4 regions of the Streptomyces sp. NPDC058877 genome follow, and region 4 is predicted to be linked to each of the others. Evidence: riboswitches for the same ligand, from Rfam matches in the RefSeq annotation. Region 4 holds a riboswitch; each other region holds the start of a gene.

What was found. Region 4 has a riboswitch for cobalamin ahead of cobN (cobaltochelatase subunit CobN). Riboswitches for the same ligand answer to the same signal wherever they lie in the genome.
Region 1: it holds a riboswitch for cobalamin, as region 4 does, so the genes downstream of both, metE (5-methyltetrahydropteroyltriglutamate--homocysteine S-methyltransferase) here and cobN (cobaltochelatase subunit CobN) in region 4, are expected to answer to the same signal.
Region 2: it holds a riboswitch for cobalamin, as region 4 does, so the genes downstream of both, ACFW2Y_RS26680 (ABC transporter substrate-binding protein) here and cobN (cobaltochelatase subunit CobN) in region 4, are expected to answer to the same signal.
Region 3: it holds a riboswitch for cobalamin, as region 4 does, so the genes downstream of both, ACFW2Y_RS13890 (energy-coupling factor ABC transporter permease) here and cobN (cobaltochelatase subunit CobN) in region 4, are expected to answer to the same signal.

What each region holds. Positions count from the first base shown of each region.
Region 1 covers NZ_JBHYMF010000006.1:25,473-32,780, reverse strand. The annotation lists gene ACFW2Y_RS02810 (restriction endonuclease) at 1-417, shown strand, start outside; gene ACFW2Y_RS02805 (hypothetical protein) at 1,052-2,128, opposite strand; gene ACFW2Y_RS02800 (hypothetical protein) at 2,809-3,189, shown strand; cobalamin riboswitch at 3,242-3,457, shown strand; gene metE (5-methyltetrahydropteroyltriglutamate--homocysteine S-methyltransferase) at 3,622-5,946, shown strand; partial or broken gene ACFW2Y_RS02790 (DUF5701 family protein) at 6,216-6,389, shown strand; gene ACFW2Y_RS02785 (chemotaxis protein) at 7,101-7,308, shown strand, end outside.
Region 2 covers NZ_JBHYMF010000145.1:4,873-12,180, forward strand. The annotation lists gene modA (molybdate ABC transporter substrate-binding protein) at 1-83, shown strand, start outside; gene ACFW2Y_RS26660 (MFS transporter) at 235-1,746, opposite strand; gene ACFW2Y_RS26665 (ArsR/SmtB family transcription factor) at 1,850-2,227, opposite strand; gene ACFW2Y_RS26670 (ABC transporter ATP-binding protein) at 2,200-3,033, opposite strand; gene ACFW2Y_RS26675 (FecCD family ABC transporter permease) at 3,030-4,019, opposite strand; gene ACFW2Y_RS26680 (ABC transporter substrate-binding protein) at 4,136-5,191, opposite strand; cobalamin riboswitch at 5,257-5,437, opposite strand; gene ACFW2Y_RS26685 (cold-shock protein) at 5,493-5,702, opposite strand; gene ACFW2Y_RS26690 (TetR family transcriptional regulator) at 6,084-6,677, opposite strand; gene ACFW2Y_RS26695 (alkane 1-monooxygenase) at 6,793-7,308, shown strand, end outside.
Region 3 covers NZ_JBHYMF010000046.1:15,564-22,871, forward strand. The annotation lists gene ACFW2Y_RS13860 (FAD-dependent oxidoreductase) at 1-152, opposite strand, end outside; gene ACFW2Y_RS13865 (PadR family transcriptional regulator) at 267-839, opposite strand; gene ACFW2Y_RS13870 (FAD-dependent oxidoreductase) at 886-2,901, opposite strand; gene ACFW2Y_RS13875 (ATP-binding cassette domain-containing protein) at 3,128-3,988, opposite strand; gene cbiQ (cobalt ECF transporter T component CbiQ) at 3,985-4,734, opposite strand; gene ACFW2Y_RS13885 (energy-coupling factor ABC transporter substrate-binding protein) at 4,741-5,196, opposite strand; gene ACFW2Y_RS13890 (energy-coupling factor ABC transporter permease) at 5,196-5,891, opposite strand; cobalamin riboswitch at 5,920-6,154, opposite strand; gene ACFW2Y_RS13895 (PTS-dependent dihydroxyacetone kinase phosphotransferase subunit DhaM) at 6,216-6,665, opposite strand; gene dhaL (dihydroxyacetone kinase subunit DhaL) at 6,671-7,306, opposite strand.
Region 4 covers NZ_JBHYMF010000007.1:42,957-50,264, reverse strand. The annotation lists gene ACFW2Y_RS03235 (S8 family peptidase) at 1-429, shown strand, start outside; gene cobN (cobaltochelatase subunit CobN) at 589-4,197, opposite strand; cobalamin riboswitch at 4,276-4,409, opposite strand; gene ACFW2Y_RS03225 (cobalamin biosynthesis protein CobG) at 4,490-5,827, shown strand; gene ACFW2Y_RS03220 (precorrin-8X methylmutase) at 5,842-6,477, shown strand; gene cobJ (precorrin-3B C(17)-methyltransferase) at 6,474-7,308, shown strand, end outside.

The DNA of each region.
Region 1 (7,308 bases), on a different contig from region 4:
CTGCACCACCAGCAGTTCGAAGAAGCCGTACGGGATCTGATGCGCCGCGACGGTTGCCCCGGGGCGATCCGAGTGGGTGGAACCGGTGACAACGGCGCCGATGTGAAAGCCACCGACCCCTTCGGTCGCCTCTGGGTGATCCAGTGCAAGCACCGGCGGGCTGGGCTGGCTGGCTCTGCGGTCGGGACCCCGGACCTCCATGTCCTCAACGGCACCGGCCGGCCCGTCCACAACGGCGATGTCGTGGTCCTGGTGACCAACGGACGCTTCACCAGCAAGGCCGTCGCCTTCGCCCGCTCCCAACAACTCCACCTGGTCGACCGGCACCTGCTCGCCCAGTGGGCCGCCGGGGCCACTCCGCTGTGGGAACTCCTGGGCACGGTTCCCTCCCCCCGCCGTCCCACCGCAGGGTCCTGACCCAGGAGCGAGCTCGACGCCGGACCGATGGCCCGGTCGGGGAACTTCTCGCGGGGTGCGCCGGCTCGGACGCGTGTCCGGCAACCGGGGCCTAGCCCTGGCCAACGAAGGCAGACGGCAGGGTTCCGCCCCCGAGCAGCGGACGACGACGCGTGACAGGGCGTTGGACGGCCGTCCGGCGTGTGCTGCATACGCGCGAACCGGAAGCGCGCGCCCTGGGGTCGCTCCCGACCTCACGGCCGACTGGAGATGCTCATCGTGATGAGCACGGAAGAGACGACGGGAAGCAAACGGCCGGCGGACTGCTTCGGTAGCGGTGCCCGTTCCTTCACCAGGGTGAGGACAGCGTCAGTTGGTGTGCGTGTTACGGAGGTGCTCGCTCATGTACCCGACATGAATCCGTCCGTTTCCAGCCGTTTCGCCATAGAAGTAGAGCCACAGGGCAGAGGGCTTTCCGAAGCCGATCCGCATGCGCTCCGCCATGAGGACACGCCCTGACCGCCCCGGCACCGTCGGGCCTCCTTCTGGCTCACCGACACCGGCGCCTAGCCTCGTCCCACCCTTCACTATCCGCTGGGGGATACACGAATCAGGGAACATGGAGGTGACCTGCACGGCCAGAACACCGGTGAACTCACGTACCGGACCCGGCGAGCTCATGGGCCATGCCTTGCAGCATGCCAAGGCTCGGTGCCGCCTGTCGGAGTGCCCGGGAACTCCTGTCGCCGGCCCTCGTGAGCTGCCTCAGACGTCCCTCCAGCTCCTTCTCCGCATGAGGCTGCGTCATAACCTCGAAGCCTCCCCAAACCAGCAAGCCCCCACCGACGGCGAGTAGAGCCACCGGAATCGAGGTCGACTTTCCATAAAACCGCCCGATGGGCACGGACTTGCCTGCCGCCTGGCTCACAGCAACAGCTGAAGCGTCCGTGATCAGCGACGGTACCGAAGACAGAGAACCCATGCGTTTCGAGGACCGGAACCTGGCCCGGACGTGCTCGTCGACCCGGCCGAGCCTGCCATGGACGTCCTCAATCCCGTCACGGAGCCCCGAGAGGGACGTGGCGATCTGCTCGGACCTGGTCCTGGCAACGTCAGGCTTTCCCCCGTGATAGTCGAAGGCGATCTGGGCGAGCCCGAACTGGACCGTGGCCACGTAACACTGCGTCATCAGATCGAGGTGCAGCTCCACCTCGTCCACAGCCCCCTGGCTCAGGCCCTTGTGCACCCGGCGCAAGGATCCCTTCCCAACATCCTCCAGCCGCGCCATCGCGTCCCCGAGATGGCGAAGACCCTTACGACTCACATCACCCAGACTGCTCCTCGTGACCGAGAAGTCACTCGCCTCAACACCACGCTCCCCATGAGCACGCAGCCGTGCCACCAGGTCCTCAACCTGTTCGAAGACATTCTCGGCAGCACCGATCTGGTCGGACTGCATGCGCTGGGCCAGTTCATCCACCCGCTGGCGGATGGCCTTGATGTCCCGGGCCATCTCGGCCGCCTGAACCTGAGCTGCGATGGCACCCAGAACGGCCGCCCCACCCGACAAGGCAGAGATGGCCGTGGTGCCACGAACACGCAGCAGACGTGCCACCTGCCCCCGGTCGTTGCGGATGCTGCTCTGGATCCAGCCGCCCTCCTCGACGATCAACTTCCCCGTCTCCATCAACTTGCGGGAGAGCGGATCGATCTCGACCAGATGACCGGTCACGCGCCGAGCCTCGACGAACACCCGGACCGCAGGATCCAAGGTCCGCACGACAGCTGCCCACTCGCTGGAGGTGAGGCCAGCCACCCAGCGCCCCCATCGCGAGCCGTTCTCCCCACGGGGAGCACCGAACACGACAGCGTGCCCTTCTGTCACACGGACAACGACCTCTTCGGCCTCATCCCTCAGCGACACTCCGCACAGCCCCCTCAACCGGATCCGGCGTCCCGCCTGATTGTAGAGGGAAACCCCCGGTCCATTTCGGATCTTCAGATCAATTCCACCACGTCGGAACTCCATTGGTGCGGGGACTCCCCAGTGAGTCGCGTAGACCAGGGACCCACGATGTGGCGCAGTTCGTGGAGGATGAGGCTCTCGTTCGGGCGCTCAACGGAGCCACTGGTACGAGCGGCTTGGCCAGACGGCCAAGGCAGCAGAACCGTCGCAGATGCAGTCCTGGTGCTGCCCTCAGATCATGCCTGGGTGGTGCGGGGCTCAAGAGCGCAAAAGCGACCAAGACCTGCTCGAGCGGAGACTTCCTCGGCGAGGTACCGGCGCTCAGCCGGCCCGCCGACGACGCGCATGTCGGACGGCCCGTCAGCCAGCGCCCGGTGTCCTGACCTCGTGGGCACCGCAACGAGCGGACGGGTCTGCACCCCAGGTTTCACCGTGTCGACGACACCGTGAACGGCGGAGCCGAAGACCCCGGGCTCACACCCGTGCGCGGTGCCCCGACGTCCGAGGCGTTCGAGGAGCAGGCCGCGGCGTTCGTGGCCGAGGTCGTCGTGGAGAGCAGGAAGAGCGGCCAGCCGGTGGAGCCGTTCGCCGCCACCGGCTTCCTGATCGAGCACGCCGGTCTTCGTCTGACCCACGGCGTCCAGCGCCAGGAGCATCTCCACCGCCCCGGTCTCCGTGAGGCTCTCGGCCGTGCGCCCCCATGCACCGTATGCGCCACGGCACGAACGACGCTGGGCTCCCGCGCGGCCGTACTCGTACCGCAGGGCGTCGTCGATTACGGAGCCACCTCGTTCTTGCGTCCGCATGTTGGAAAACCTCGCCGCTGAGCGATCGCACGTCCTAGGCTGGCACTCGCAGCTGGTTCGCCCCGTCCCGCCCCATGGCCTGAACGGCATGGGGACCCCCATGGCGGTAGGCGTCGTAAGAGGGAACCCGGTGGGAATCCGGGACTGCCCCGCAGCGGTGAGCGGGAACGACCGCCGTCATACGCACTGGGACCGGACAACGGCCCTGGGAAGCGACGGCCAGTAGGTTTCCTCCGCCAGGAGGACGTGCCCGCGAGTCCGAAGACCTGCCCGTTGCCCACGCACGGTCGTATGCCGTGCGCGGACATCCCGGTGACCTCGTGGGCGGGTCGGCGTACACGGCGAGCGGCACATCCGGCGTTTCCCGCCCGGTGGTCCGCACCGCCTGTGGCTCCTTCGCGTCCGTCTCCCGTCTCCGGGATGTTGTGGACACATCTCGCGAAGGAGAGTTCCGTGACAGCCAAACCCGTGGCCACGGCAGCACGAGCCACCGTGTACGGCTATCCCCGCCAGGGTCAGAACCGCGAACTGAAGAAGGCCGTCGAGAGCTACTGGAAGGGCCGTGCCACCGCCGATGCCCTCCGGGAGACGGCGGCCGGCCTCCGCCGCTCCCGCTGGCAGGAGTTGGTCGACGCCGGCATCCACGAAGTGCCGACGGGAGACTTCTCGTACTACGACCACGTCCTGGACACCAGTGTCATGGTCGGCGCCGTGCCCGCACGTCACCGCGCCGCCGTCGGGGGGGATGCGCTCGACGGGTACTTCGCGATGGCCCGTGGCACCCAGGACGTGGCGCCGCTGGAGATGACCAAGTGGTTCGACACCAACTACCACTACTTGGTCCCCGAACTCGGCCCGGACACCGTCTTCGCCTCCGACTCGACCAAGCAGGTCGCCGAGCTGAAGGAAGCCCTCGCCCTCGGTCACACCCCCCGACCGGTCCTGGTCGGCCCCCTCACCTACCTGCTGCTCGCCAAGCCCGCCCCGGGCGTCGTGGCCGACTTCGAACCGCTGAGCCTTCTCGACCGGCTGCTGCCGGTCTACGCCGAAGTACTCGCCGATCTGCGCGCGGCCGGCGCCGAATGGGTCCAGCTGGACGAACCCGCCCTGGTCCAGGACCGCACCCCGGCCGAGCTGAGCGCCGCCGTCCGTGCCTACCGTGATCTGGGCCGTGCCACCGACCGGCCCAAGCTGCTCGTCGCCTCGTACTTCGACCGCTTGGGCGATGCCCTCAAGGCGCTCGCGGCCACCCCGGTGGAGGGCCTCGCCCTGGACTTCACCGACTCCGCCGCCGCGAACCTGGACGACCTCGCCGCGATCGGCGGACTGCCCGGCAAGCGCCTGGTCGCAGGCGTCGTCAACGGCCGCAACGTCTGGATCAACGACCACCAGAAGTCCCTGGCCACCCTGGCCACCCTCCTCGGGCTGGCCGACCGGGTCGACGTCGCCGCGTCCTGCTCCCTGTTGCACGTCCCCCTGGACGCGACCGCGGAGCGCGACATCGAGCCCCAGATCCGACGCTGGCTGGCCTTCGCCCGTCAGAAGAGCACCGAAGTCGCCACCCTCGCCCGCGGCCTCGCCCAAGGCACCGGTGCGATCGCCGCCGAGCTGGCCGCCAACCGCGCCGACCTCGCCTCACGAGCCGGCTCCGCCCTCACCCGTGACCCCGCGGTCCGTGCCCGTACCGCGGCCATCACCGACACGGACGGACGGCGCTCCCAGCCGTACGCCGAGCGCTCCGCGGCACAGCGCGCGCATCTAGGGCTGCCGTTGCTGCCGACCACGACCATCGGCTCCTTCCCGCAGACCGGCGGGCTCCGTGCGAGCCGTGCCGACCTCCGGGCCGGCCGGATCGACACCGCCGGATACGAAGGCCGCATCGAGGACGAGATCCGCGAGGTCATCTCCTTCCAGGAGAAGACCGGCATCGACGTCCTGGTGCACGGCGAGCCCGAACGCAACGACATGGTGCAGTACTTCGCCGAGCAGCTGACCGGCTACATCGCCACCCAGCACGGCTGGGTCCAGTCCTACGGCACCCGTTACGTCCGTCCGCCCGTCCTCGCCGGTGACGTCTCCCGCCCCGAACCGATGACGGTGCGCTGGACGACGTACGCCCAGTCGCAGACCTCCAGGCCGGTCAAGGGCATGCTGACCGGTCCGGTCACGATGCTCGCGTGGTCCTTCGTGCGGGACGACCAACCGCTGGGTGACACCGCCCGGCAAGTGGCGCTGGCCCTGCGCGACGAGGTGAACGACCTGGAGGCGGCCGGAACGCCGGTCATCCAGGTCGACGAGCCGGCGCTCCGCGAGACCCTGCCGCTCCGCGCCGCCGACCACCCCGCCTACCTGGCCTGGGCGACCGAATGCTTCCGGCTGACCACCAGTGGCGTACGACCGGACACCCAGATCCACACGCACATGTGCTACGCGGAATTCGGCGACGTCGTCCGGGCCATCGATGACCTCGACGCCGACGTCATCAGCCTGGAGGCGGCCCGTTCCCACATGCAGGTGGCCGACGAACTGGCCGAGCACGGCTACCCGCGCGAGGCCGGTCCGGGGGTCTGGGACATCCACTCCCCGCGCGTCCCGAGCGTCGACGAGGTCGCCGTGCTCCTGCGCAAGGGCCTGGACGCCATCCCGGCCGAGCGCCTGTGGGTCAACCCCGACTGCGGCCTCAAGACCCGCGGCTGGCCGGAGACCCGCGCCTCCCTGGAAAACCTCGTTGCCGCAGCCCGCACGGTCAGGGAGGAGCTGCCGGCCCACAACGGTTGATGCCCCGAGGTCCGGGCCGAACGCATCGTCGTCCGGCCCGGACGTCCTCGAAGGGTGCCCCCTTCGGGGCGCACGCCGCTTCAGGCGAAGGTGCACGTCCAACGCCGATCACGGGAACGATCGGGTGACGCCCCGCGTTGCCCCAGGGGCTTGCCGCGAACAGCGACCCGGAGGACTCACGTGCCCGAAGCGACGTCCGACACCAGTCCGGAACCACCGCCCCCACCACTCTCACACCGCTCCCGCCGCTCACCGCCCAGGCCAAACGTCTGATCGAGCTGGGCGTGCACGAGCTCGCCGGGATCTCCGCCGCCGAGTTGCGCGCCTTCGCCGAGCGCGCCCATGGGGACACGGGCGACGTCCTGCTCGCCGTCGACCCGAGTCGCGTTCCCACCTCTGCCCTCGCGCCGCTGCTCGACCGTGACGGCAAACCCGGCTTCGTTTCGGATCGAGTCGCGCCTTCCTGCATATCGGGTCAAGCTCGTCTATGTGTCCCCGTTCACATGGAATCGCCCCATGCCGCGATCCTCAGGAAGGGCGCCGGACCGAGGAGGCGGAAGTGGGTGAGTTCATCGCCATCGGATACGACGGCGCCCACGTGACGGACGGAACCTCCAGGACGGTGCGGGAACTCCGAGGGAGCCACGTCGTGCACCTCGACGGCCCGGCGGTCGTCAGGGGTGACGACGGGCGGGCCCACGGGCGACCCCGACGGCCACACCGTGCACTCCAGCGCGGCGACCGGAGCGGTGTGGGACGCGGTCTTCACCATGCCGTTCCTCGTCCCCTGCCCCGGCCTCCCGAGCGGATCTGCGATCGACGGCCCCGTGAACGGGCTCGGCCGGTCCGACCTCGGCGACCGGTTCCGTCGGCAGACGACCGGTTCCGTGAAGCCCGGATCCGGCGCGGCCACGATCGCGGCGGCTGAGGTCACCGACGGCAAGTCGACGGCAGCGGTGCAACCGCACGGCGACACCGGTCTCAAAGCCTCGCCCCGCAGCGAGGACGAGAACGAAGCAGCCGAACGGCCCGTCGGGCCGCACCGGCGCGGCCCGCCCCCACCGAACCGCGCACCGCCCCCCACCACCACACACGGGCGCCCCGCCTCCGTCCCGCACCAGCCATGCCCGCCCTCACCACCAGGAAGGCACCCGATGGATCCCCTGCTCACCTCGGACCAGCTCGCCGAGCTGCGCCGACCCCGGCCCTATCCCGCCCTTTCCTTGCTGATGCCGACCCACCGCCGCGAGCCGGAGAACGCGCAGGACCCCGTGCGTCTGCGCAACCTCGTGGCTCGGGCGGAGAGGGCGCTGGAGAGCGATCCCGACGTGTCGCGCGAGCAGCGCGGTGAGATCGTCGACC
Region 2 (7,308 bases), on a different contig from region 4:
AAGCCGCAGCGGCGTTCGTGACCTGGCTGTCCTCGCCCGCGGCGCAGGAGCTCCTCCAGGACGCCGGCTTCCAGGCGCCGTAGCCGCCGGCACCGCACCCTGCCCGCGCCCCGCCGCGTCCGCCCGACGGAGGCGGCGGGCACCAGAGGAGTCCACCACCGGGCGCGCCGGGGCGGGGAACCGAACCGCCCCGTCGCCTTCCCGGACTCCGCCGTGCGGGCGGTGGAGCGGCGTTCAGCGTCCGGGGCTCGACGCCCGCATCGCGGCACGGGCGGCCGCCTTCGCCCGTCCTGGTGGCGGCGGCCATCGCCGGTGCAGGTCGTCGATGTGGAACGCGTGCACGTGGGAAGCGCCCCCTCCCGCCACGTGCGGGTGTCCGGCAGGAAGTTCGGGGTGGTCGTGCTCCAGCGCGGCCGGGTCGTCCCGGGGCCAGAGGCGCACTGCGGCCACCGCCCCGAGGAGGGCGAACCCCGCGAGCACGACCGCCGAGACCGCGGGAGCGACCCGTGCGGCAAGCACTCCGGCCAAGGGGTAGGCGAGCAGCCAGCAGGCGTGCGAGAGGGAGAACCGGGCGGCGAAGGCGGCCGGCAGGTCATCGCTCCGGGCGGAGCGGCGCAGCACCCGGCCACCGGGGGTGAACACCGCCGAACCGGCCGCGCCGAGGACCAGCCAGAGGGCGAGGAGGGCGGGCCAGGACCAGGTGCCGGGCGCGACGGAGAGACCGAGGGCGAGGAGGGCGAGGGCGCCGGGCAGGACGAAGGCGGCCCGCAGCATGAGCCCCCGGTCGTCCCGCCGGCTCAGGACGCGGGGCAGCAGCAGGGCCACGGCCATGGATCCCGCACCGTACGCACCGAGCGCGAGCGGTACGTCCCCGGAGCCGCGCCCCAGGACGTCGCGGACGAGGAGCACGGTGTCGACCAGGACCACGGCCCCGGCCGCCGCGACGGCCAGGTCGAGCGCGAGCAGGGCCCTCAGGCGCGGGGTGGCGAGGAACAGTCGCATGCCGAAGGCCACGCGGGCGTACCGGTCGCGCCCCGCGACTCCGACGCGTGGTCCGGCTCCGACGCGTGGTCCGGCTCCGACGCGTGGTCCGGCTCCGACGCGTGGTCCGGCTCCGGGCTCCGTTCCCGGGTCGACGTCCCGTTCCGCGTCGGACCGTCCGCCCGGTGCGTGCCCGGGTGCGGGCAGGCGGGTCGTCCGGACGAGGAGGGCAGAGACGAGGAACCCGGCGGCGGTGCCGGTGAAGAGCCAGCCGTACGGGGCCAGGGCGAGCAGGGCGGCGGCGAGCACCGGGCTCGCCAGGTTCTCCAGGTCGTAGGCGAGTCGGGAGAGGGAGAGCGCCTCGGTGTAGTCGCGCTCTTCGGGCAGCACCTGGGGGATCGTCGCCTGGAAGGTCGGGGTGAAGACGGCGGAGGCGGCCTGGAGCAGCAGGATCAGGACGTACGCCTGCCAGACCCGGGTGACGAAGGGGAGCGCCAGCACGACCGTCGCCCGCGCCAGGTCCATCGAGACGAGCAGGGCGCGGCGGGGCACGCGTACGGCGAGGGCGCCGGCGAGCGGGGCGATCCCCACGGAGGCGGCCATCTTGATGGCGAGCGCGGTGCCGAGCACGACGGCGGCGTCCGCCCCGGCCAGGTCGTAGGCGAGGAGGCTCAGTGCGACGGTGGCCAGGCCGGTGCCCGCGAGGGCGACGACCTGGGCGCCGAAGAGGCGTCGGTAGGTGCGGTTGCGCAGGACGGACAGCATGGGGGTGCCCCCGGTCGGCCATGGCGAACGACTGGTGGCTCCACCGTAGCCGACGCGTGCACGATTGCGCACATGTCGATGTCCTCGGGCCCGGAAAGGAGCGTCAGTCGTGCCAGGGCTCCCCCGTCACCTGGTGGTCGGCACGGTTGATCGCCTCGACGACCAGACGCTTCAGATGTCCGTCGGGCATCACGTACACGACCCGGCGGCCGTCCTTCCGGGACTGGACCAGTCCGCCGAGGCGGAGTTTGGCGAGGTGTTGGCTGACCGCGGGCCTCGCGGCCCCGCACGCCTCGGTGAGGGCGCTGACATCGGATTCGCCCCGGGTGAGCAGCCATACCAGGTGGAGCCGGGTGGGGTCGGAGAGGAGACCGAACACCTCGGCCGCTGAAGCGAGTTCACGTGCTCCCGGAGTCCGCTGGTGGGGCCGGGCAGCGGGGGCGGAATCGGGCGCTACGGATTCGGGTTCGGACCTGGACATGGGCCCACCGTACCCAGGAAGCGGATGTGGGGGCGCCCGTCGGGCCCCGGTCGGGTCACGACGCTGCGGACGCGGTAGACCTCGGCGATGAGCTTCTCGGTGAGCACCTCCTCCGGCGCCCCGCTCGCCACCACCCGCCCCCGGGCGAGGACCACGAGCCGATCGCAGTACATCGCCGCGAGGTTGAGGTCGTGCAGGGCGACGACGGCGGTGAGGCCGAGGCCGGCGACGAGGGCGAGGAGGTCCAGCTGGTGTTGGACGTCGAGGTGGTTGGTGGGTTCGTCGAGGAGGAGTTCGCGCGGCTCCTGGGCGAGGGCACGGGCGATCTGGACGCGCTGGCGTTCGCCGCCGGAGAGGGTGCGCCAGGGCTGCCGCGCACGGTCCGCGAGCCCGGTGCGTTCGAGGGCGGTGCGGACCGCCGCCTCGTCGGCGGCCGAGGCCGGGGCCCAGGCCCGGCGGTGCGGCACGCGACCGAGGCGGACGACGTCGACGACGGTCAGATCGGTCCGGGTGTCGGCCTGCTGCTCGACCGCGGCGAGGCGCCGGGCGACCGTGCGGCGACCGAGCCCGCCCAGCGGCTCCCCGTCGAGCGTGACGGTCCCGGAGTCGGGGGCGAGGACGCCGGAGAGGAGGCGCAGCAGCGTGGACTTGCCCGATCCATTCGGTCCGAGCAGCCCGGTGACGGTCCCCGGGACGAGCCGGACGCTGACCCCGTCGAGGACGAGGACGTCGCCGGCCCTGCGCGAAACCCGATCGGCGCCGAGTCCGGTGCCGGCGCTCGCCCGCCCGCCCGCGGTTTCGGTCATCGGGTGCTCCTGGTGCGGTACAGGACGAGGACGAAGGCCGGCACGCCGATCAGCGAGGTGAGCACGCCCACCGGCACCTCCTGTGGATCGAGCACCGTGCGGGCGAGCGTGTCGGCCCAGACCAGGAAGACCGCCCCGGCCAGGGCCGTGATCGGCAGGAGACGGGCGTGTCCGGGCCCCGCGAACGCACGGGCCGCGTGCGGCAGGACGAGGCCGACGAAGCCGATCGCACCTGCGGCGGAGACCAGGGCGGCCGTCAGGAGGGCGGTGACGCACAGCAGGACGAGCCGGGTCCGCACGACGGCGACGCCGAGGGAGGCGGCGGCCTCCTCTCCGAAGGCGAAGGCGTCCAGGGTCCTTGCGTACCCGCCGCAGACGAGCAGGGCCGCGGCGAGGACGGCGAGGCACGTCCCCACCTCGGTCCAGCCGGAGCCCGCGAGCGAGCCGAGCAACCAGAAGAGCACTCCCCGGGTGGTCTCGGCGTCGGCAGCGGTCATGACGACGAAGGAGGTGAGGGCGGAGAAGAGCTGCATCGCGGCGACACCGGCGAGGAGCACCCGGTCCGTCGAGCCGCCGAGGGTGTGGCTGAGGAGGAGGACGAGCGCGAAGGAGACCACGGCGCCGAGGAAGGCGCCACCGGTGACGGAGAGGAGGCCCCCGCCGACGCCGAGGACGACGACCGCGACCGCGCCGGTCGAGGCTCCGGAGGAGACGCCGAGGACGAAGGGGTCGGCGAGCGGGTTCCGCAGGAGTGACTGCATCACCGCTCCGCAGACGGCGAGTCCGGCTCCGCAGACGGCGGCGAGGAGGGTGCGGGGCAACCGCAGGTCCCAGACGATCCCGTCGCGGATCGGTGAGAGCGTCGAGGTACCGCCGGTGAGGTGTGCGGTCACCACGGACCCGACCTCGCCGACTCCGATGTCCGCCGGCCCGATGGTGATGGCCACGGCCACCGACAGGGTCAGCAGGGCGGACCCGAGCACCATCCACAACAGCGCCCCGGGCCCGGTCCGGGCTGATGGCGGAGCGTCTCCGCTCGCCCCGCCGGGGGCTCCGAAGGCTCGACCGGGAGCGTCGGCGACCTCGCTCCGGGGGTGCGCGGTCACCCGGCGAGACCGTACGAGCGGAGCGCAGCCGCCACCTTCTCGATGCCCTCGACCGTGCGGAGGGTGGGATTGAGCGCCTGACCGCTGAGCAGGACGTACCGCTTGTTCTTCACCGCCGTCATGTTCCGGGTGACGGGGTCGGACTCCAGGAATTCGATCTTCTTGGCGGCGCTCTCGGCCGACTGTGCCCGGCGGGTCAGATCGCCGATCACGAGGACGTCGGGGTCACGGTCCGCGACGGTCTCCCAGTTGACCTGGGGCCACTCCTCGCGGGTGTCGTCGAAGACGTTCTTCGCGCCGAGCGCGTTCGTGACGATGCCGGGGGCCCCACAGCAACCCGCCGCGTAGGGTGCCTCCGCGTCGGAGTACCAGTAGAGGACGGTGGCATCGGTGAAGTCGGCCGCCGCCGTGGCGCCGGTCACCCTGGCCTTGAGCTCGGCGACGAGCGCCTCGCCCCGCTCCGGGACCGCGAAGACCTCTGCCAGGTCCCGGATCTCGTCGTAGACCGTCTCCATGGTGAGCGGGCGGGTGCGGACCCCGTCGCCGTCGCCGCTGTTGTCCTTGCCGACGCAATCGGTGGGCGAGAGGTAGGTGGGGATGCCGAACTGCTCGAACCGCTCGCGGGTCGCGACGCCGCCCTCGCCGAGGGTGTACGCGAAGGAGGCGGCGGCGAAGTCGGGTTCGACGTCGAGGACCTTCTCGAAGGAGGGGTAGCGGTCGGCGAGTCGCGGAACCTTCGCGTTCTCCCGTTCCAGGCCCTTCAACACCGGGTCCGTCCAGGTCGCGGTGCCCACCATGCGGTCGGCGAGGCCGAGGGAGAGCATGATCTCCGCTGCGCCCTGGTCGAGGGCGACGGCGCGCCGGGGCGTCCGGTCGACGCGGACCGGTCGGCCGCAGTTGTCGTCGAGGGCCACCGGACGGGCGTGCTCCGAGGTGCCCGTACCGGACGGAGCGGCGGCGGACCCGCCGCCGCAGGCGGTGGCCGTCGCGGCGAGGAGGACGATGCCGGCGAGGGCGGGCAGGGCGGAGCGGACGGGGGGTGCGAGCGGCACGGGAACTTCCTCTGCGGCCACGGCTCATACGCGGAGCCTGTCGTACGGTGCTCCCCGGACGGCTGCGTGCCGCCGGGGCCGCCAGCAGGTCTTCGGACTCGGGGTCAGCCGGACGGAGCGCCTTCCCGGGCCCGTCGTGCTGCCCAGTGGCCGATGCGCCGCCCGTCGCCCTCACCGCTGCGCGTCAGTTCCGGTCTCGCACCGGATTCCCTGACCCGTGCACGTACCCGCTCAGGTGCGTACAAAGGTGCGACTGGCTTCGGCACAGTACCACCGGGCCTCGGGCGCACACCGACCCCCGTCAGACGCGCAGTTCCTTCGCCTCGAAGCGGCCCTCGCCGAGGACCAGGACGAAGGTGACCTGCTGCCCCTCGGAGAGGACGCGGTCCTCGCCCTCGATGTCCTCGGCGCTGAAGTAGACCTGCTCCTCGGAACCCACCGGGACGACGAAGCCGTACCCGCCGAGACGGTTGAAGGACCGCACGAACCCCTTGCTCCTGCCTTCCACCACGACCTCCTCATCACCGGCGGCGCGACGGAACGGGCCTCGGGCGCCGGACCCGTCCGGCACCGATCGGCCGGCCGTCGGCCGCGCCCGCGCCTCAGGTGAGGTGTACCCCGCCGCCCCGCCCTTTCGCCACCGACGCCCCGTGGGCGGAACACCTTCGAACATCTCGTAGAATGTTCAACAGAGGTCCGCTGTCGGAGATCCCCCGTGTCCGACAGCGGACCTCACCTGTTCCCGGTGGCACCGGGAACGGACGGCGAACACCCGCGAGCCGCACGACGCCCCGCACCCTCGCCGACCGCGGGGAGCGGGGCGGGTCGGCCGGGGAAGGACCGGTTCGGCACCCGGACCGCGCCGAGCCACCCCTTCAGCCGCCCGGGCCGCTCAAGCGCCACCGGGGTACGCGATCCTCGCGGTGATCCTGGCGATGCGCCGCGCCGACTCCTCGGGCGCGGCGGCCGGCTGGACGATGTGGCTCACGGTGAGTCGCACGATCGTCTCGACGGCAAGCCCGCGGGACTCCTCGTCCACATCGGGCCAGGCCTCGATCGCGTACGCGTCGAGCATCGCCATCGCCGTGCCGAAGACCGGTTCCGGGCGGGTCGTGAGGTAGGCGAGGAGGTCGTCCTCACCTCCCCGTGCCGCAAGGAGGACGCTCTTGATGAGCGGATTGTCCACGGCCTGCTGAAGCGTGTAGCCGACGCCTGCGGCCGCTGCCGCCTCCAACTCGCCCCGATGGGCGTCGAGTTCACGCTGAATGCCGAGCAGGAAGCCCTCCAGCTCACGCTGGACCAGCGCATTGCCTATGGCGTCCTTCGAGCCGAACTCGTTGTAGAGCGTCTGTCGACTGATGCCGGCGGCCCGTGCGACGGCGGCCATGCGCAGCCCGCCCCACCCTTCGGCGGCGACGAGGCGGTAGGCGGCGTCAAGCACCTGCTCGCGCAGGAGGGACCGAACACTCTCGCGGAAACGTGTCATCGTGCCCCCACTTTATCCATGGGGCACTGTCCAAAGCATTGACGATCAACAGGAAAGACGTCTATCAAATGGACAGAAGGCATGCAAAGTGTCCAACCTCTGTGAGGAGCCGGTCTTGCCCCTGCCCAGCGACTCCCCCGACACGCCGGAAGCGCCCCGAGCCGCCGGCGCTCCCGAAGCACCCGCCGCCTGGCGCGACCCCAAGCGCCACCTCTGGTTGCTCGGTCTGCTCATCCCGGCCTTCCCCTTCCTTTCCTGGGGGTTGACGACCACTACCGGCCTCGGCGTCTTCTGGTGGACCGGTCCCCTCGTCCTGTACGCGATCTTCCCGATCGTCGACCACCTCATCGGCAAGGACTCCGCCAATCCGCCGGACAGCGCGATCGCCCTCCTCGAACAGGACCGCTACTACCGCTGGTGCACCTTCCTCTACCTGCCCCTCCAGTACTCCGGTCTCGTCCTCGGCTGCTGGCTCATCACCCGGGGCGACCTCTCCGCGGTCGACCGGATCGGACTGACCCTCACCCTCGGTGGAGTCGCCGGCATCGCCATCAACACCGCCCACGAGCTGGGGCACAAGACGGAGGCCCTGGAGCGCAGGCTCTCCAGGATCGCGCTCGCCCAGACCTGG
Region 3 (7,308 bases), on a different contig from region 4:
CGGGAGTCCGGTCCCTCGGGGAGACGGTCGCGCTCGACGACCGTCACCCTCTCGGCGTGCTCGGCGAGCACCCGAGCGGCAAGCAGCCCAGCGAGACTTCCCCCGATGACCACTGCATGACGTGTTCCGCAGTGCCCCAAGTCGTTGGCCATGCCGGCCCTTTCGTGTCGTGGAACTACAACCGACCAGTATCCACGAACCGGTTCGGGGTCGGCGTCACCCGGCTCCGGGGCAGAGGAACCACGTGCGCACAAGGTCGTTTCCCGTCAGGGGGACCGGAGCCCGGCTCCGGGCCCGGACCCCTCCTCCGGCCCGAGCTCGGCCAGCGCGTTCGTCAGCCACTCCACCCAGAACCGCTCCAGATCCACTCCGCCCCGGAGCACCAGGTGGCGCAGCCGGTCCGGCTCGGTGCGCCGGCGCTCCGCGGGGAAGTCCCGGGCCTCGATCGCGAGGTACTCGTCCAGCTGTTCCCGGTGCAGGGCGAGGTGCCGTTCCAGCTCGGCCCGGAGGCCCGCCGAACCGACCATCGCCGCAGCCCGCATCCGCAGCAGCAGGGCGGACCGCAGCGGTTTCGGGTCCTCGACCTTCCCCACCCAGCCGGCCAGTTCCACCCTGCCCGCGGACAGTACCTCGTACTCCTTCTTCTGTCCCCGCGCGGGCACCGGAGCGGGCAGGACGCGGATGTGCCCCGCCTGCTCCAGTTTGCCGAGCTCGCGGTAGATCTGCTGGTGGGTGGCCGACCAGAAGTAGCCGATCGACTTGTCGAAGCGGCGCGTCAGTTCGAGGCCGGAGGACGGCTTTTCGAGCAGCGCGGTGAGGATCGCGTGCGGGAGGGACATGCTCGCATCCTAGGTTCGGCCGGCCACGGTGATCACGGAGCGGCGGTCACAGGGTGGCGGCGAGCCGGGTGCCCTGGTCGATGGCCCGCTTCGCGTCCAGTTCGGCGGCGACGTCCGCACCGCCGATGAGGTGTGCCGAACGGCCTGCCGCCAGCAGCTCCTCGTACAGGCCTCGGCGGGGTTCCTGGCCGGCGCACAGCACGATCGTGTCGACCGGCAGGAGCTGTGCCTCCCCGTCGATCGTGAGGTGCAGGCCCGCGTCGTCGATCCGGTCGTACGAGACGCCCGCCACCATGGTGACGCCGCGGTGCTTGAGTTCGGTGCGGTGGATCCAGCCGGTCGTCTTGCCGAGGCCTGCGCCGACCTTGGACGTCTTGCGCTGGAGCAGGTGCACCTGGCGCGGCGGCGCGTTGCGCTCGGGCGCGCGCAGCCCGCCCCGGTTCTCGTACGAGGTGTCGACGCCCCACTGGCGGAAGTACGTCTCGGGGTCCTGGCTCGCGCCCTCGCCGCCGTCCGTGAGGAACTCGGCGACGTCGAAGCCGATGCCGCCCGCGCCGATGATCGCGACCCGCTCGCCGACCGGCGCGCCGTCCCGCAGCACGTCGAGGTAGCTGAGGACGCTCGGGTGGTCCTCGCCCGGGATGCCGGGCGTGCGGGGGGTGACGCCCGTGGCCACGACGACCTCGTCGTAGCCCTCCAGGTCCGCGGTGGAGACGTGCGTGTTCAGGCGGACTTCGATGCCGTGCTCGGCGAGCTGGACGCGGAAGTAGCGCAGCGTCTCGTCGAACTCCTCCTTGCCCGGAACCTGCTTCGCGACGTTCAGCTGACCGCCGATCTCGGCGGCGGCGTCGAAGATCGTGACGGCGTGCCCGCGCTCGGCGGCCGACACCGCGCAGGAGAGCCCGGCCGGGCCGGCGCCGACGACCGCGACGCGCTTGGCGAGGCGGGTGGGGGAGAGGACGAGTTCGGTTTCGTGGCAGGCGCGCGGGTTGACCAGACAGGAGGTGATCTTCAGGCTGAAGGTGTGGTCGAGGCAGGCCTGGTTGCAGCCGATGCAGGTGTTGATCGTGTCGGCGCGGTCCGCGGTGGCCTTCGCGACGAAGGCGGGGTCCGCGAGGAACGGGCGGGCCAGGGAGACCAGGTCGGCGCGGCCGTCGGCGAGGATCTCCTCGGCCACCTCGGGGGTGTTGATGCGGTTGGAGGTGACGAGCGGCACGGAGACGGCGCCCATCAGCTTCTTCGTCACCCAGGTGTAGGCGCCGCGCGGCACGGAGGTGGCGATGGTGGGGATGCGGGCCTCGTGCCAGCCGATGCCGGTGTTGATGATGGTCGCGCCCGCGGCCTCGATCTCCTTGGCGAGCTGGACGACCTCCTCCAGGGTGGAGCCGCCGGGGACGAGGTCCAGCATGGAGAGGCGGTAGACGAGGATGAAGTCCTCGCCCACGCGCTCGCGGATCCGGCGGACGATCTCCAGCGGGAAGCGGACGCGGTTCTCGTACGAGCCGCCCCAACGGTCGGTCCGCCGGTTGGTCGCGGAGGCGATGAATTCGTTGATGAGGTAGCCCTCGGAACCCATCACCTCGACGCCGTCGTACCCGGCCTCCTTGGCGAGCTCGGCGCAGCGGACGTAGTCCTCGACGGTCTGCTCCACCTCGGCGTCGGTCAGCTCGTTCGGCACGAAGGGGCTGATGGGGGCCTGGATCGGGCTGGGGCCGACGAGGCCGGGGTGGTAGGCGTACCGGCCGAAGTGCAGGATCTGCATGGCGATGCGCCCGCCCTCGGCGTGTACCGCATCGGTGATCAGGCGGTGCTCGGCGACTTCCTCCGACGTGGTCAGCTTGGCCCCGCCGTCCCAGGGGCGGCCGGCCTCGTTGGGGGCGATGCCGCCCGTGACGATGAGGCCCACGCCGCCGCGGGCGCGCTCGGCGTAGAAGGCGGCCATGCGCTCGAAGCCGTGCTCGGTCTCCTCCAGGCCGACGTGCATCGAGCCCATGATCACCCGGTTGGGCAGGGTGGTGAACCCGAGGTCGAGCGGGCTCAGCAGGTGCGGGTACGGGGTCATGGGGCGTCTCCTCGCGCAGGGGTCGTCGACCTCAGTTCTAGGTGACCCGACACGCCTTCTGCAACTAGTTGCAGAAGGATGGAGGAGTGATTTCTACTACTCAGTAGCTCATGGGGCCCACACCGACCGGCACCGGCGGTCCACCCTCAGGAGATGTGCCGCGCCACCCGGACGGTCCGTACGGGGCGGGTGCACGGCCCGGGACGGCCCGCGCGGGGCGGGCGGCTCAGGACCGTCGCGGCACCGGCACCTCCGGCCCGACCCACGCCTCCAGGTCCTCCGGGGTCCTGGGCGCCTCCGCGTCCACGCCCAGCAGGCTGTGGGACCGCAGCAGGCGCGTCACGGCCGTCGCCCACGGCCGGCGCAGCCGGGCCGCGTCCAGCAGGGCGTCGTCCGAGAGGAGCTCGGCGACCGGACCGGTGCGCAGGCCGGCCGGGGAGAGCACCGCCGCCTCGTCCGCCCACCGCAGCGCGAGGTCCACGTCGTGCGTCGCCATCACCACGGTCGTCCCCGCCTCCCGCAGCCGGTGGAGGGTCTCCAGGAGCCTCTCCTGGCCGTGCGGGTCGAGCCCGGCCGTGGGCTCGTCCATGATCAGGACCCGGGGCCGCATCGCCACGGCACCCGCGATCGCGGCGCGCTTCCGCTGCCCGTACGACAACAGGTGCGTCGGCCGGTCCTCCAGGGCCACGATGTCCAGCGCCTCCAGCGCCTCCCGCACCCGCAGCCGCACCTCCTCCTCGGGAAGCCCCAGGTTCATCGGACCGAACGACACGTCCTGGGCGACCGAGGCCGCGAACAACTGGTCGTCCGGATCCTGCACGACCAACTGCACCGTGCTCCGCAGCCGGGTCAGCCCCTTCCGGTCGTACGTCACCCGGGTGCCGTCCAGGAGCAGCGCACCGCCACCGCAGCGCAGCCCCCCGCTCAGCAGCCTCAGCAGTGTCGTCTTGCCGCTGCCGTTCCGCCCGAGGAGCGCGATCGCGCGCCCCTCGGCCACCGCGAAGTCCACCCCGGACAGGACCGCGGGCCCGTCCTCGTAGGCGAATCCCGCCTCCACCAGCTCCACGACGGGGATCGAAGACGTCACGGGAGGAACCTTTCCAGTACGAGGGTGAGGGCGACGAGCCCCGCGAGGAGCGCTCCCGTCGCCGCGAGGAACCGCGGAGCGACGGCCCGGCCCGGCACCAGCACCCGCAGCGTGCCGTCGTAACCGCGGCCGGCGAGCCCCGACTGCAGCCGCTGTGCCCGGTCGAAGGCCCGCACGAACGCGGTCGCGCCGAGCCCTGCGAGGGAGCGCCAGGTCGCGGCCCGGGTGGTGTGCCCGAGCCGTGCCGCCTGGGCCTGTCTGATCTTGGACAGCGAGTCGAGCAGCAGGAAGACGATCCGGTACATCACGAGCGCCACGTCCACCACGGGCGCCGGCACCCCCGCCCTGACCAGCCGGGGCAGCACGTCGGACATCGGCGTGGTGAACGCGAACAGCAGCACTCCGAGCGAGGCTGCGGCGGTCCGCAACAGCAGCTCGCCCGCGTGCACCGGACCGTCGGGGGCGAGGGCCACGAACCCCCGCGCCCCACCGACCTCGAAGAGCAGGGGAACGGCCCCGGTGATACAGAAGCCCAACGGAACGCGGAACGCCCGCCACAACTGGCGACCCGGCACCCCGGCCGGACCGAGCAGGACCGTGAGCGTGGCCGCCGCCACGAGCAGCGCGCCCGGCCACGGTGGCAGACACACCGCACACAGCGTCAGACCGAAACCGAGCAGCGCCTTCTCGGCCGGGTGGCGGTGGCGCCAGCGACTGCTGTGCGCCGCCGCGTCGATCGGCAGCATCGGCGGTTACGCACCCGGTCCGTCGGAGGACGGCGCACCGGTGCCGGACGGGGCGGGTGCCCGGCCGTCCCGGTCTGCGGCCCCGCCGTCCGCCGCCGCGTCGTCCGCCCGTGCGCTCCGCAGGGCGGTGTCCTCGGTCGGGGCGGAGACGCCGGCCCGAGCCTGGGCCTCACCTTGGCGGCGGCCCCGCCGCAGACCGAAGTAGTACGCTAGGACTCCGGCGCCGATCGCCGCCTGGAGCGCGAAGAGCGCCGACTCGATCTCACCGGACGGGGGCTCGTACAGCGGGCTGAACCACGGCTCGTAGTCCGGCTGGAGCTCGGTGATCGCGCTCTCGGCCTCACCGTCGGAACCGGAGAACGGCTCCTCCTTGTGGTCGCCGAGGCCCAGCGCCAGGGGCAGCACCGCGAGCGCGGCGACGACGAGCAGCAGCAGACCGTTGATCTTCGTGTTGCGACTCATCACGAGACCGCCTCCTCCTGCCGCTGCACACGCGTCCTTCCGAGGACGCCGAGCCGGATCAAGTCGCCCTTGCTGGACTGCGTGAGCAGCCGCATCACGAGCACCGTCAACAGGCCCTCGCTGACGGCGAGGGGGATCTGGGTCACGGCGAAGATCCCGCCGAACTTGGCGAGTGCCCCCAGCACACCGCTCCCGGGGTCCGGGAAGGCCAGGGCCAACTGCACGCTGGTGACGCAGTACGTGGAGAGGTCGGCGACGAAGGCGCCGAAGAACACGGCCACCATCAGCGGAGCACCGAACCGCCGCACCAACCGGTACGTCCCGTACCCCGCCCAAGGGCCGACGATCGCCATGGAGAAGGCATTCGCCCCGAGCGTGGTCAGGCCCCCGTGCGCGAGCAACAGGGCCTGGAAGAGCAGGGTGATCGTTCCCAGCACCGCCATGATCGGCGGCCGAAACAGGATCGCACCCAACCCCGTACCGGTCGGATGGGAACAACTCCCGGTCACCGAAGGAAGCTTGAGCGCCGACAGGACGAAGGTGAAGGCGCCCGACGCGCCGAGCAACAGGGTGGAATCAGGATTCGACCGGACTTCGCGGGTCAGCGCGCGAACCCCGTGGACGACGAACGGAGCAGCTGCGACGCCCCAGGCGGCAGCGTGCACGGGGGGTAGGTACCCCTCGGCTATATGCATGGTGGGAAGACCCTCTCCAGCACCTCGTGGATGGACAACGCACCCTGGCCGGTCTCCTGGCTGACGGTCATGCGGCCCGACTCCGCCTTCCCACACCGCAGCGGTCTCCCGCAACGGTCCAGTGGCTTCCCCCGGGACTTCCCCCGGAGGATGGAGCCGGACCTCCCGATCACAGTGGCGAGGGCCGCACCGGTACTGCACCGGTTTCCCGTACACCAAGGCCCTGTGACAGTAGTGTGTTGACCTGCTGGATCACAACACGACCACCACCCGGTGCGGCCCTCCGCTCACTCCGCGCACACGCCTCCGGAGCCCCCCTCGCCCTCACCCCTTGCGGTAGGAGTACGCCTCCGAGGCCGCCGCCGCCACCTCGTCGAGATCCCCGCCGGCGCTCGCCGTGACCAGTGCGGCGACCGCCCCCTCGACGAACGGAGCGTCCACCAGCCTGGACCGCTCCGGCAGTTCGTCACCCTCGGCGAGCAAGGCCTTGACGGTCAGGACCGCGCTGCCCAGATCGACCAGGAGCGCGACTCCGGCCCCCCGGTCCGCGTCCTTCGCCGCCCTGCAGATCAGCTCGGCACTCGTCCCCAGGCCACCGTCCGGAGCCCCGCCGGCCGCCAGCACCGGCGCCGCACTCCCGCCCGCGAGCCCCCGGGCCAACTCGGCCACCGCCGCAGCGACCGCGGCGCTGTGCGACACCAGCACGATGCCGACCGGCGCCGGGGGCGAGGGGAAAGGAGCGGAAGCGGCCGGGGCCTCGGCGCCTCCGGTCACCCGACTCACGTCCCCGCCCCCGTCCCCGCGTACGCGACGTCGGCAAGGGCGGCGAACAGCAGCGCCGAGGAGGTGGCCCCCGGATCCTGGTGCCCGATCGACCGTTCCCCGAGATAACTGGCCCGCCCCTTGCGCGCCCGGAGGGGCACGGTGGCGAGGGCACCCCCCTCCGCCGCGGCCCGTGCCGCCTCGAACGAGCTCCGCAGTCCCACCACGGCCGGTACGAGCGCGTCCAGCATCGTCTTGTCACCTACCCGCGCACCCCCCAGCTGCGCCACCGCGGCCACGCCGGCGTCGAGCGCCTCCGCCAACCGTGCCCGGGTGACCTCCCCGTCCCCTCCCAAGGCCTTTCCGGCGCGCCGCAGCAGCGTCCCGTACAGTGGCCCCGAGGCGCCGCCGACCGTGGAGATGAGCTGCCGTCCGGCGGCGATCAACACGGCACCCGGAGTCGACGGAGGCTCCTTCGCCAGCGCCTCCGTCACGGCGGTGAACCCCCGCTTGAGGTTGACACCGTGGTCGGCGTCCCCGATCGCCGAGTCCAGTTCGGTGAGCCGATCCGCCTCGCGGTCGACGTCATCGGACACCGCTGCCAGCCAACGCACCAGGAAACCGGCGTCCATGGTCCTTGTGGTCTCCGTCATGC
Region 4 (7,308 bases):
GCGAACGGCAAGGGCGCGGTGGTGGTCGCCGCGGCGGGCAACGACGCCACCGTGCTCCAGCCCTACGAGGTCGACACCCCGGTCCTGGTGGTCAACGCGTCCGACCGGGACGGGAAACCGGCCTCCTTCACCAACTTCGGCGCGCAGAGCGCCGTGTCGGCCCCCGGCGTCGACATCCTCTCGACGCTCCCGACCCACACCTCGAAGGAGACCGTGAAGAACACCACGGGATACGGAAAGCTGTCCGGCACCTCGATGGCCGCGCCGTACGTCTCCGCCGTGGCCGCGCTCCTGCACCAGCAGGGCCTGGACCCGGCGGCGATCATGCAGACGATCCGCGACACCGCCGCCAACCCCGGCCAACTGCCCAAACTGGGGCTCGGGAACGTCGACGCGGCGGCAGCGGTGCAGGCCGCGAAGGGCCGGTAGCCCCGCCCCGGGGACCGCCCGCGGACGGCCGCACCGGGCCCGCCGGAGCGGGGCGCGGTCCACCGGCACGCCGAAGCGGGCTCCCCCCAACGACCGGTGGCCGGGGGACGGATTCCGGAGCGGCTCCCCCGCACGGCTCCGGCACCCGCCCCGCGGGGATCAGTCCTCGCCCTCCAGGTCGCCCTCGGTCTCCAGGAACACCTGGCGCAGCGCGGCCAGGGTCTCCGGGTCCGGCTTCTCCCACATCCCCCGCGACTCCGCTTCGAGGAGCCGCTCCGCGATGCCGTGCAGGGCCCACGGGTTGGCCTCCTTCAGGAAGGCCTGGTTCTCCGCGTCGAGGACGTACTCCTGCGTCAGCTTGTCGTACATCCAGTCCGCGACGACCCCGGTCGTCGCGTCGTACCCGAAGAGGTAGTCGACGGTCGCCGCGAGCTCGAACGCACCCTTGTAGCCGTGGCGGCGCATCGCCTCGATCCACCGCGGGTTGACCACGCGGGCGCGGAAGACCCGGGAGGTCTCCTCGACGAGCGTGCGGGTGCGGACGGTCTCCGGGCGGGTCGAGTCGCCGATGTACGCCTCGGGGGCCGTGCCCTTCAGCGCGCGGACGGTCGCGACCATGCCGCCGTGGTACTGGAAGTAGTCGTCGGAGTCGGCGATGTCGTGCTCGCGCGTGTCCGTGTTCTTCGCGGCGACCGCGATCCGCTTGTACGCGGTCTCCATCTCGTCGCGCGCCGGGCGGCCTTCTAGCCCGCGGCCGTACGCGTACCCGCCCCACACCGTGTACACCTCGGCGAGGTCGGCGTCCGTGCGCCAGTCGCGCGAGTCGATCAGCTGGAGGATGCCCGCGCCGTACGTCCCCGGCCGCGAGCCGAAGATGCGGGTGGTGGCGCGCCGTTCGTCGCCGTGCTCGGCCAGGTCGGCCTGCGCGTGCGCCCGCACGTGGTTGTCCGAGGCCGGCTCGTCGAGCCCGGCCACCAGCCGTACGGCGTCGTCCAGGAGGCCGATGACGTGCGGGAAGGCGTCCCGGAAGAAGCCCGAGATGCGCAGCGTGACGTCGATGCGCGGGCGGCCGAGCTCGGCGAGCGGGATCGGCTCCAGGCCGTTCACGCGGCGCGAGGCCTCGTCCCACAGCGGACGGACGCCGAGCAGCGCGAGGGCCTCGGCGACGTCGTCGCCGGCGGTGCGCATCGCACTCGTGCCCCACAGCGAGAGGCCCACCGAGGTCGGCCACTCGCCGTTGTCCGTGCGGTAGCGCTCCAGGAGCGAGTCGGCGAGCGCCTGACCGGTCTCCCAGGCGAGCCGGGACGGCACCGCCTTCGGGTCGACGGAGTAGAAGTTGCGGCCGGTGGGCAGCACGTTGACCAGGCCCCGCAGCGGGGAACCGGACGGGCCGGCCGGGACGAAGCCGCCGTTCAGGGCGTGCACGGCGTGCGCCAGTTCGTCGGTGGTGGCGGCCAGGCGCGGCACGACCTGCTCACAGGCGAAGCGCAGCACGGCCTGCACCTCGGGGCCGTACCCCTCGGGGACGGCCGCCACGTCCCAACCGGCGGCCTCCATCGCCTCGACCAGCTCGCGGGCCTTCGCCTCGGCCTCGTCGGCGGTGGTGCGGGTGGCGGCCGACTCGTCCAGCCCCAGCGCCTCGCGCAGCCCCGGCAGGGCCTGCGTCCCGCCCCAGATCTGGCGGGCACGCAGGATGGAGAGCACCAGGTTGACCCTGGCCTCCCCGACCGGGGCGCCACCGAGGACGTGCAGGCCGTCGCGGATCTGGGCGTCCTTGACCTCGCACAGCCAACCGTCGACGTGCAGCAGGAAGTCGTCGAAACCGTCGTCCTCGGGGCGCTCGTCGAGACCGAGGTCGTGGTCGAGCTTGGCGGCCTGGATCAGGGTCCAGATCTGGGCGCGGATCGCGGGCAGCTTCGCCGGGTCCATGGAAGAGATCTGCGCGTACTCGTCGAGCAGCTGCTCCAGGCGCGCGATGTCGCCGTACGAGTCGGCGCGGGCCATCGGGGGCACCAGGTGGTCGACGAGGGTCGCGTGCACGCGCCGCTTGGCCTGGGTGCCCTCGCCCGGGTCGTTGACGAGGAACGGGTAGACCAGGGGCAGGTCGCCGAGGGCCGCGTCGGGGCCGCAGGCGGCGGACAGACCGGCGTTCTTGCCCGGCAGCCACTCCAGGTTGCCGTGCTTGCCCAGGTGGACCATGGCGTCGGCGCCGAAGCCGCCGTCCTCGGCGCGGGCGGCGATCCAGCGGTAGGCGGCCAGGTAGTGGTGGGACGGCGGGAGGTCGGGGTCGTGGTAGATCGCGATCGGGTTCTCCCCGAAGCCGCGCGGCGGCTGGATGAGGACCAGCAGGTTCCCGCGCCGCAGGGCGGCGAGGACGATGTCGCCCTCGGGGTTGCGGGAGCGGTCCAGGAACATCTCGCCCGGCGGCGGGCCCCAGTGCTCCTCGACCTCGGTGCGCAGCTCCTCCGGGAGGAGCGCGTACCAGCGCTTGTAGTCGGCGGCGGGGATGCGGACCGGGTTCTTCGCGAGCTGTTCCTCGGTGAGCCAGTCCTGGTCGTGGCCGCCGGCCTCGATGAGGGCGTAGATCAGCTCGTCCCCGTCGCCGGAGACCAACCCGGGCAGCTCCCCCTCCGGCCCGAAGTCGTACCCCTCCGCGATCAGGCGCCGCAGCAGGGCGACGGCGGAGGCCGGGGTGTCCAGGCCGACCGCGTTGCCGATGCGGGAGTGCTTCGTCGGGTACGCGGAGAGGACGAGGGCCAGCTTCTTCTCGGCGTTCGGGACGTGCCGCAGCCGGGCGTGCCGGACGGCGATCCCGGCCACCCGGGCGGCGCGCTCGGCATCCGCCACGTACGCCGGCAGGCCGTCCGCGTCGATCTCCTTGAAGGAGAACGGCACGGTGATCAGCCGGCCGTCGAACTCGGGCACGGCGATCTGGTTGGCCGCGTCCAGCGGGGACAGGCCCTCGTCGTTCTCCTCCCAGGCGGAGCGCGAGCCGGTCAGGCACAGCGCCTGCAGCACCGGCACGTCGAGCGCGGCGAGCGCCCCCGCGTCCCAGGCCTCCTCGTCCCCGCCCGCCTGCGCCTCGGCCGGCTTGGTGCCGCCGGCCGCGAGGACGGTGGTGACGATCACGTCGGCGGTGCGGAGGGTGTCGACGAGCTCCGCCTCGGGGGCGCGCAGGGAGGCCACGTAGAGCGGCAGGGCGCGCGCGCCGGCGTCCTCGATCGCCCCGCACAGGGCGTCGACGAAGGCGGTGTTCCCGCTCATGTGGTGGGCGCGGTAGTAGAGCACGGCGACGGTCGGGCCGGTCTCGTTCCGCGCCGGGCGCTCCAGGGGGCCCCAGGTGGGGGTGGCGGCCGGGGCCTCGAAGCCGTGGCCGGTGAGGAGCACGGTGTCGGAGAGGAAGTGGGCCAGCTGCGCCAGGTTGGCCGGGCCGCCGTGCGCCAGGTAGGCGTGCGCCTCGGTGGCGACGCCGATCGGGACGGTGGAGGCCGCCATCAGCTGGGCGTCGGGGGCCTGTTCGCCGCTGAGCACGACGACCGGCTTTCCGGCGGCGAGGAGCACGTCCAGCCCCTCCTGCCAGGAGCGGAGGCCGCCGAGGAGGCGGACGACGACCAGGTCGACGCCGTCGAGCAGGGCCGGCAGGTCGGCGAGGGGCAGGCGGGAGGGGTTGGCGAAGCGGTACTCGACCGGGCCGTCCCCGGGCGCCGCGGCGTTCGCCGCACGGGCGCTGAGCAGGTCGGTGTCGGAGTGCGACAGCAGCAGGAGCATGGCGAGCTCAGGCCTTCCTCGGGGTTGTCCGCGCCCCGGGTGGTCGTGTGAATGGGGGCCTCCCCTCGCTCGGCCGAAGCCGAGAGCTCGGGGAAGGGAGTTCCTGACTCACCCGTGCCATCGCTGGTACGGGCTCACAGTGGCGGGACCGCGCCGGATTCTCACCGGGCTTCCTCCCCGGGGTCCTGGGACCCCATGCCGGTCTGCATCCTAGATCGTGGCGCCGTCGGGCCCCCAGGGAGCGGGGACGTCGACCGGATCACACCCGGTGGCCGGCCGGTTCCCCGTGGGTATGCTCGCCGCCATGCCGCCCACCCCACCCCCGACGCCCGAAGCGGGCGAGGCCCGCACGCGGGACCGTGGCGACGCCTGCCCGGGAGCGCTGCGCCTGCACGCCGCCGACGACGGCCGCCTGGCCCGACTCCGCCTGCCCGCAGGCCGTCTGACGGCAGCTCAGGTGGAGGTCCTGGCCGGCGCGGCCGACGCCCTCGGCGACGGGCGGATCAGCATCACCTCGCGCGGCAACGCGGAGCTGCGCGGCCTCGCCGAGGACTGCGGGGCACGGCTGGCGGAGCTCCTGGCGGAGGCGGGCCTGCTGCCCTCCCCCACCCACGAACGGGTCCGCAACATCGTGGCCTCGCCCGCTGCGGGCCTCGACGGACTCGGCCACGCCGACGTGCAGTTGTGGGCGCGCGGGTTGGACGCCGCGCTCTGTGCCGAGGCCCGGGCGGCGTCCCTTTCGGGGCGGTTCCTCTTCGTCCTGGACGACGGGCGCGGAGACGTGGCCGGACTGGGCGGCGATGTGAGCTTGATCGCAGAACCGGACGGATCGGTCCTGCTGCGGCTCGGCTCACGGGCCTTCCGGCTCGCCGCCGCGGACGCCGTCCGGGCCGCCCTCACCGCCGCCCTCGCCTTCCTGGACGCCGCCGGGGCCGCCGGAAACGGGGCCTGGCGCCCCCGCGAACTGCCCGACGGGCACCTGCCGGACTGGGCCGACGCCCTGGCACGGGCCGGGATCACGGCCGAGCCCGTACCGGTACCGCCCCTGCCCGCGCCCCGGTCGCCCGAGCCCGGGCCGCTCGGCGACGGTGCCCTGCACGTCCTCGCTCCGCTCGGCCGGCTCACCACCGTCCAGCTGCGGGCCCTGCTGCCGGCCGCCGAGATCCGGCTCACGCCGTGGCGGGGGGTCGTCGTGGTGGGCGTCGCAGCCGCCCCGGCCGCGGACCGCCCCGCCGCCGTCCCGGCCGCCGGGCGAGCCTCCGCCCCCACTCCGGCCGCCGGCGGAAGCACCCCGGTCGGTTCCCTCCCGGCGCGGCTCGCCGAGCTGGCGTCACACGGCCTGCTCACCCGCTCCGACGCACCCGGCGCCCGGGTCACCGCCTGCACCGGGCGGCCCGGCTGCGCCAAGTCCCTCGCCGACGTCCGGGCCGACGCCCCCGCCGCACCCCCCGGACCCCTGCCCGTGCACTTCTCCGGCTGCGCACGCCGCTGCGGACACCCGCACGGCACCTGGATCGACGTCCTCGCCACCGGCGACGACGGCTATCTGGTGGACGGCGTCCCCACCCCCCGCACCTCCCTGACCGCAGCAGTCGCGGCGGCCCGCAGCCTGCCGACCCACACGAGATGAGCGAGAACAACAGGATGTTCGACTACGAGAAGGACGGGACGGAGATCTACCGCCGGTCCTTTGCCACCATCCGCGCCGAGGCGGACCTCGCGGGCCTGCCCGCCGACGTCGCCCAGGTGGCGGTCCGGATGATCCACGCCTGCGGCATGACCGACCTCGTGCAGGACATCGCGTACTCCCCCGGCGTCGTCGCCGGCGCCCGCACCGCGCTCCGCGCCGGTGCCCCCATCCTCTGCGACGCGCAGATGGTCGCCAGCGGCGTCACCCGCAAGCGGCTGCCCGCCGACAACGAGGTGCTCTGCGGCCTCTCCGACCCGGCCGTCCCGGGCCTCGCCGCCGAGCTCGGCACCACCCGCTCCGCCGCCGCGTTCGAACTGTGGCGGGACCGGCTCGAAGGTTCCGTCGTCGCCATCGGCAACGCCCCCACCGCCCTCTTCCACCTCCTGGAGATGATCGCGAAGGGCGCCGGGAAGCCCGCCGCCGTCCTCGGCATACCCGTCGGCTTCATCGGCGCCGCCGAATCCAAGGAGGCGCTGGCCGAGAACGTCCTCGGCCTCGACTACCTGGTCGTACGGGGCCGACGCGGCGGCAGCGCGATGACCGCCGCCGCGCTCAACGCCCTCGCCCACGAAGCGGAGATCCAGCAGTGACCGGCAAGCTCTACGGCGTGGGCCTCGGCCCCGGCGACCCGAACCTGATGACCGTGGCCGCCGTGAAGGCGATCTCCGAAGCCGACGTCATCGCCTACCACTCCGCCCGCCACGGCCGCTCCATCGCCCGCTCCATCGCCGCCGAGCACATCCGCGAGGACCACCTCGAAGAGCGGCTGGTGTACCCGCTCACGGTGGAGACCACGGACCACCCCGGCGGCTACCGGGGGGCCCTGAACGACTTCTACGAGGAGGCCGCGGCCCGCCTCGCCGCCCACCTCGACGCCGGCCGCACCGTCGCCGTCCTCGCCGAGGGCGACCCGCTCTTCTACGGCTCCTACCAGCACATGCACAAGCGGCTCGCCGACCGCTACGACACCACCGTCATCCCCGGCGTCACCTCGGTGAGCGCCGCCGCCGCCCGGCTCGGCGAGCCGCTGTGCGAGGCGGAGGAGGTCCTCACGATCATCCCCGGCACCCTGCCGGAGGACGAGCTGACGGCCCGCCTCGCGGGCACCGACTCGGCGGTCGTCATGAAGCTCGGCCGCACCTTCCCCACCGTGAAGCGGGCCCTGGAACGGGCCGGTCGCCTGGACGACGCGCGGTACGTGGAGCGGGCGTTCATGGCCGGCGAGCGGACGGAGAAGCTGACGGAGGTCGACCCCGCGTCCGTCCCGTACTTCTCGGTCGCCGTGCTGCCCTCCCGCATCGACCAGGAGCCCCCGGTGCGGGAGGCGGGCGAGGTCACCGTGGTCGGCACCGGCCCCGCCGGAGCGCCCTGGCTCACCCCCGAGTCGCGCGGCGCCCTCGTCAACGCCGACGTCCTCGTCG